Regions from separate parts of the Gottfriedia acidiceleris genome, predicted to be linked through region 2. Evidence: riboswitches for the same ligand, from Rfam matches in the RefSeq annotation. Region 2 holds a riboswitch; the other holds the start of a gene.
What was found. Region 2 has a riboswitch for S-adenosylmethionine ahead of metK (methionine adenosyltransferase). Riboswitches for the same ligand answer to the same signal wherever they lie in the genome.
Positions count from the first base shown of each region.

Region 1: another riboswitch for S-adenosylmethionine. It lies ahead of MY490_RS19560 (methionine ABC transporter ATP-binding protein); the one in region 2 lies ahead of metK (methionine adenosyltransferase).

Region 1 covers NZ_CP096034.1:4,118,473-4,122,074, reverse strand. The annotation lists gene MY490_RS19575 (ribonuclease M5) at 41-391, shown strand; gene MY490_RS19570 (thioredoxin family protein) at 407-730, shown strand; gene MY490_RS19565 (hypothetical protein) at 930-1,292, shown strand; SAM riboswitch class I at 1,370-1,480, shown strand; gene MY490_RS19560 (methionine ABC transporter ATP-binding protein) at 1,620-2,633, shown strand; gene MY490_RS19555 (methionine ABC transporter permease) at 2,635-3,303, shown strand; gene metQ (MetQ/NlpA family ABC transporter substrate-binding protein) at 3,326-3,602, shown strand, end outside.
Region 2 covers NZ_CP096034.1:765,490-769,091, forward strand. The annotation lists gene pckA (phosphoenolpyruvate carboxykinase (ATP)) at 38-1,624, opposite strand; SAM riboswitch class I at 1,935-2,048, shown strand; gene metK (methionine adenosyltransferase) at 2,258-3,454, shown strand; gene MY490_RS03640 (NAD(P)-dependent alcohol dehydrogenase) at 3,602-3,602, shown strand, end outside.

The DNA.
Region 1 (3,602 bases), 1.3 Mb from region 2:
AAGTTTTTGAGTCCTATACATTAGGTGATGCCCAGTGAATATTGAAGATCAAAGAAAAGTTATCATTGTCGAAGGTACTACTGATAAAAGAAAAATACAGACGATTATAAAGGAGCCTGTAGATATTATCTGTACGAATGGTACAGTTGGTACTTCAAAGCTAGATGAGCTTGCTGAAATGTTAGATCTAAGAGAAATCTATGTGTTAGTAGATGCAGATGAGGCTGGTGAAAAGCTTAGAAGACTCTTGAAAAGAGAATTTCCACAGGCAGAGCATCTGTACATTGATAGAAGTTATCGTGAAGTGGCAACAGCTCCGAGTCAACATTTAGCTAGTGTATTATTAGGGGCAGATATTTTAGTATTTACAGATTATTTACGTACAAATTAAAGAGGAATAAAGATTATGCAGCAATGGACAAAGAATGAAATAATGCAAAGAATTCAATCAAAAGAGACGACAGTTATTTATATTTATACCGCAATGTGTGGTACATGCCAAGTCGCTTCTAAAATGCTAGAAATTGTAAATGAGATTCTGCCAAATTTACCTCTAAGTAAGGTGAATATTAATGAAATAGTGGAAGAAGCTCAAAGCTGGAAGGTTGAAAGTGTACCTTGTTTACTTATTTTTGAAAATGGGGAAATGAAACAAAAAATTTACGCTTTCCAGTCTGTACCATATTTACATGAATTGTTAAAAAAATATAATTTATATATTAAACGATGAGTGCATACTATTTGCACTCTTTTTATTTGGCTTAAAATATTTCCAGATATTAGACATATTTCTCGGGAAATGAGTTGAATGCTGTAGAAATAAAATTAAAATATAGATTATTATCAAGGTAAATGTCGAGCGAATTATAAAGAATACACCTCTTATCTATGAGAAAATAAGATTAAAGAATCCGGAAGAGGTGTTTATTATGGAAATCAAGGAGTGGATTGGACAAGCTAGAAACTTATTTATAAAAAAAGAATATTTGCAAATTATTTTGCCAATCGAAGAAAGGATTGTAGAATTTAACTGTCTAAATGAAAAAGTGTATATAAAGTTAAGTAAAAAGGCTCCTTTTATCGAGATAATTGATCGTTCGATTCCGCAACTTAGAGTTAATTTTTCAAAAGATGGATGGGAATATCTAAATTCAGGTTCGCAAAGGTTAGGACTCTTAATAAAACTAAGTGATGCTTCTTTTGAAGGGAACTATCGATTATTACTACTAATGGAAACAATTTTTCAATATACGAGTGTTAATAACGAAAAAAAACTTTTAGAAAATTGTTGACAACTAGTGTCTAACTTTGTAGAATTGGACTTACGTTAAAGAAATTGCGTTAAACAACTTAATAGATCGTAAGTTAACTCTTATCGAGAGAGGTGGAGGGACTGTGCCCTGTGAAACCCAGCAACCGTCAATGATTGTCATTGAAATGGTGCTAATTCCTGCAAAGCATATGCTTTGAGAGATGAGAGAAAGGAATACTTTTTGTATGTTAAACCTTTCTGCTCATGTGAGTTGAAAGGTTTTTTTGTTTTATGCGACTAAAAAAGTACTTACTTACAAAAAATTGAAAGATAAGTTGTTAGAATGTTTTGAAAGGAGATCAAGTGTATGATTCAAATAAATAATGTAAGTAAAACATACAAAGGTAAAAAGGGCACAGTTACCGCAGTACAAAATGTTTCGTTAACGATCGAAGCGGGTGAAATTTTTGGCATGATCGGATATAGCGGCGCAGGGAAAAGTACGCTATTACGAATGCTAAATGGACTTGAGTCACCTACATCGGGTGAAGTGATTATTAATGGTCAATCGATTTCTAAATGCTCATCAAGTCAGTTAAGAAAAGCAAGACAGAAAATAGGGATGATTTTTCAACATTTTAATTTATTGTGGTCGAGAACAGTATTAGAAAATATACTTTTCCCACTTGAAATTGCTAAAGTTTCAAGAAAGGAAAGCATTAATCGTGCAAAAGAATTAATTAAACTTGTAGGTCTTGAAGGAAGAGAAAATGCTTATCCTTCTGAACTTAGTGGAGGTCAAAAGCAACGTGTCGGAATTGCAAGAGCACTTGCTAATAACCCAGATGTTCTTTTATGCGATGAAGCAACTTCTGCATTAGATCCTGAAACAACAGATTCAATATTAGCTTTACTGACAAATATTAATAAGCAGCTTGGTATTACAATTATCCTAATTACTCATGAAATGCATGTAATTCAAAAGATATGCCAACGAGTAGCTGTAATGGAAAACGGAAATGTAGTAGAAGAGGGCCATGTTGTTGATGTATTTACTCGTCCTAAACAAGCAATTACAAAGAAATTTGTGACGCAAATCAAAGGCAATGATGAAGAATTAGACAGTGAAGTAATTTCTGAAGGTGATGGGAAGGATAATACTTATAAGCTAACCTTTAAAAATGGTCAAGCAGATCAACCTCATATTTCTGAGGTTGTTAAGCACTTTGATATAGAAATTAACATTTTGCAAGGAAAAATTGTTCAAACTGCTGAAGGCTCTTATGGGACAATGAAGATTCAACTTGTTGGAGACATAAATAACATCAAAGAGGCAATTGCTTACTTAGAATCAAAACAAGTTGAAGTGGAGGTAGCATAAGATGACACAACTTTTTCCGAATGTTGATTGGGATGCAATGCTTTTAGCTACTCATGAAACATTATTCATGACAGTAATCGCTGCTCTTGCAACGTTCATTTTTGGACTAATAATAGGTTTATTCTTATTTTTAACTAGTAAAGATCAGCTTCTTGAAAATAAATTTTTTAATACAATCCTAGCAGCGTTTGTAAATATTTTTCGTTCAATACCGTTTATCATTTTAATTATTTTATTAATTCCATTTACGATCTTTATACTTGGCTCTATGCTTGGAGCAAAAGCAGCATTACCTGCATTAATTATTGGTGCTGCACCATTCTATGCAAGGATGGTCGAAATCGGATTACGTGAAATTGATAAAGGTGTTATCGAAGCTGCAAGAGCAATGGGAGCTAGCACATTTACAATCATCGTAAAAGTATTAATTCCAGAAGCATTACCAGCAATTATTTCAGGTTTAACTGTTACTACAATTGCAATTGTTGGTTATACAGCAATGGCTGGTGTAGTAGGTGGTGGTGGACTTGGTAACTTAGCATTTATGGAAGGATACCAACGCTCTAATAACCAAGTAACGCTTGTTGCGACAGTAATTATTTTATTAATCGTATTCATTCTTCAATTTATTGGTGATTTAGTAACAACAAAAATAGATAAAAGAGCTTAATCATATAAGGGAGGAACTGACAATGAATTTCAAAAAAATCGTAGGAATTTTAGGAGCAGGTGTTTTAGCATTATCTTTAGCAGCATGTAATAAAGGTGGAGAAGATAAAAATAAAGAATTAGTGGTTGGTGCATCAAATGTACCTCACGCAGTTATTTTAGAACAAGCTAAACCTATCCTTAAAAAAGAAGGAATTAACTTAAAAATTGTTAAATTCCAAGATTATGTATTACCAAATAAAGCACTAGCTTCGAAAGAATTAGATGCAAACTATTTCCAACACATTCCATATTTAGAAT
Region 2 (3,602 bases):
TCGACTTTGGACAGCCCTTACATTTTACTTTATTAGATTATTTTAAAGGTCCACCAAGTTCAGCTAATTGAGCATCAAAGCCTTCAAATTTTTTGAAGTTTTCTTTGAATTTAGTTACTAATTCAAGAGCTTTTTGATCATAAGATGATTTGTCTTCCCAAGTTGTTGAAGGAACTAATACGCTATCAGGTACACCAGGTACATGAGTTGGAATTGCTAAACCGAAAAACTCATCTTGTGTAGTCTCAATATTGTTTAAATCACCTTCAAGTGCAGCATGAACCATTGCTCTTGTGTAAGAAAGATTCATACGTTTACCAACGCCGTATTCTCCACCAGTCCAACCAGTGTTTACTAAGAATACATTTACATTATGTTTTTCAATTTTTTCACCAAGCATTTTTGCATATTCTACAGCTGGAAGCGGTAAGAATGGTGATCCGAAACATGTTGAGAATGTTACTTGTGGAGAAGTAACACCACGTTCAGTACCTGCTAATTTACTAGTAAATCCACTTAAGAAGTGGTACATAGCTTGCTCTTTTGTTAATTTACTGATTGGAGGTAATACTCCAAATGCATCAGCAGTTAAAAAGATAATTGCATGCGGATGTCCAGCAACGCTTGGCTCAATGATATTTTGAATTGCTTGCATTGGGTATGCAGCACGAGTATTTTCTGTTAAAGTTGTATCATCATAGTCAGCTAAACGGCTATCAGATTTAACAACTACATTTTCTAAAACTGTACCAAATTTAATTGCAGAGAAAATTTGAGGCTCTTTTTCAAATGTTAAATTGATACATTTAGCATAGCATCCGCCTTCAATATTGAACACACCATTATCTGACCAACCGTGCTCGTCATCACCGATTAGCTTACGGTCTGCATCTGCAGATAATGTAGTTTTACCAGTACCTGAAAGTCCAAAGAATAATGCTACATCGCCTTCGCTACCAACGTTAGCAGAACAGTGCATTGGTAAAACATTATTTTGTGGTAATAGGAAATTCATGATTGAGAAAATGGATTTTTTCATTTCTCCAGCATATTCCGTACCACCAATTAAGATAATTTTCTTTTCAAATGATACAATAACAAATGCCTCTGAATTTGTTCCATCAACTACAGGGTCTGCTTTAAATGTCGGAGCTGAAACAATTGTAAACTCTGCTTCATGAGTTTGAAGCTCTTGCTCAGTTGGGCGAATAAATAATTGATGAGCAAATAAGTTGTGCCATGCAAATTCGTTAATTACTTGGATAGGTAAACGATACTCCGTATCAGCACCAGCAAATCCTTTAAATAAGAATAATTCGTTACGATCTTTTAAGTAGTTAAGTACTTTGCTATATAATTTTTCGAATACGTCAGCAGAGATTGGTTGATTTACTGAACCCCAATCGATTAAACTTTCAACAGATGCCTCTTTAACAATAAATTTATCTTTAGGTGAACGTCCAGTATATTTGCCTGTTGAAACGCTAACTGCTCCTGTTGACGTTAAAATTCCTTCTTGTCTTGTTAGGACTTTTTCAACTAACTCAGAAACGCTTAGTTGGTTATACACTTGATTACTAGTAAGTAATTCGTTTAATTCAAAGTTTACATCAACTGTCTTCATATACTAATACCATCCTTTAAATATAATTTGTCTGCCATGTAGGTATCTCGATAAATAGTATAACACATTTATTTTAATAGTGTATACTATTAGTTGGCAAAATGTGTTATGAATTTGATTAAAAAATAAATTTGAGTAAAATTTACTTATTAAATGAAGTAAGTTATTTAAATGTAAGTAATAATTAGTAATTTCCAATTAAATAGAAATGAATGTAGAGATAAAGCTATTGTAGAATTATGTCTAAGTTGTGATGAAAATTGTTGACAAGAAAGTGAAATTTTAATATGATACTTTTCATACGGATACTCTCTTATCCCGAGTAGGTGGAGGGATACAGGCCCTACGAAGCCCAGCAACCTCACTTTTAGTGAAAGGTGCTGAACCTGATGCAAGACTTTTTTTATGTCTTGGACGATAAGAGCGAAAGGCAAATAACCAAGAACCCTTTCCTCATGTAATAGTTGATAAGAGGAAGGCTTTTTTTTTGCTCAAAACTTAAATACAGTGGCAATTTCGTAATTTACACTGAGTTATCTTTATCTTAAATGGGAAACATAGGAATAGGAACAAACTTTTTATTCTTATGTTGAGAAAAAAGAGATCCGTCAATTCAATTTAGGAGGGGACTCAATGTCACAACGTCGTTTATTTACTTCAGAATCAGTTACAGAAGGTCATCCAGATAAAATCTGTGACCAAATCTCAGATTCAATTCTTGATGCAATTTTAGCAAATGATCCGAATGCTCGTGTAGCAGCGGAAACTTCAGTTACAACAGGTTTAGTACTTGTTGCAGGTGAAATTACAACTTCTACTTATGTAGATATACCAAAAATCGTTCGCGAAACAATCCGTGAAATCGGTTATGACCGTGCAAAATACGGATTCGATGCAGATACATGTGCAGTTTTAACTTCTATCGATGAGCAATCAGCAGATATCGCTCTAGGTGTAGATCAAGCGTTAGAAGCTCGTGAAGGTAGCATGACAGATGAAGAAATTGAAGCAATCGGTGCAGGAGACCAAGGTTTAATGTTCGGTTTTGCTGTTAATGAAACACCTGAATTAATGCCACTTCCAATTTCGTTATCTCACAAAATTGCTCGCCGTTTAACTGAAGTTAGAAAAAATGAAACAGTTTCTTACTTACGTCCAGACGGTAAAACTCAAGTAACAGTTGAGTATGATGAAAACAATAAACCAGTTCGTATTGATGCAATTGTTATATCAACACAACATGGTCCAGAAGCTACTCAAGCTCAAATTGAAAATGATATGAAAGAACTTGTAATTAAACCAGTTGTACCAGCTGAGTTAATTGATGAAAACACAAAATTCTTTATCAACCCAACAGGTCGTTTCGTAATTGGTGGACCTCAAGGGGATGCTGGTTTAACAGGTCGTAAAATTATTGTTGATACTTACGGTGGATATGCTCGTCACGGTGGTGGCGCATTCTCTGGTAAAGATGCAACTAAAGTTGACCGTTCTGCTGCTTACGCTGCACGTTACGTTGCGAAAAACATTGTAGCTGCTGGCTTAGCTGATAAAGCTGAAGTTCAATTAGCATATGCAATTGGTGTAGCTAAACCAGTTTCAATCGCTATTGATACTTTTGGTACAGGTAAAGTTTCAGAAGAAAAATTAGTTGAAGTAATTCGCAACAACTTTGACCTACGTCCAGCTGGAATTATTAAAATGCTTGACCTACGTCGTCCAATTTACAAACAAACTGCTGCTTATGGTCACTTTGGCCGTACAGATATCGATCTTCCTTGGGAGCGTACTGATAAAGCAGAAGTTTTAAAAACTGAAGCAGGTCTATAATAAAATGATTAAGGCTGAATATGGCATATGCTATATTCAGTCTTTTTTTTAGTTAGAATCACACTGTTTTATTCTACATATAGGTATACTTAAAAATATTTTTCATAGGTTTAAATGACTAAATTAAAGTTTGTAATGGAGGAACCTA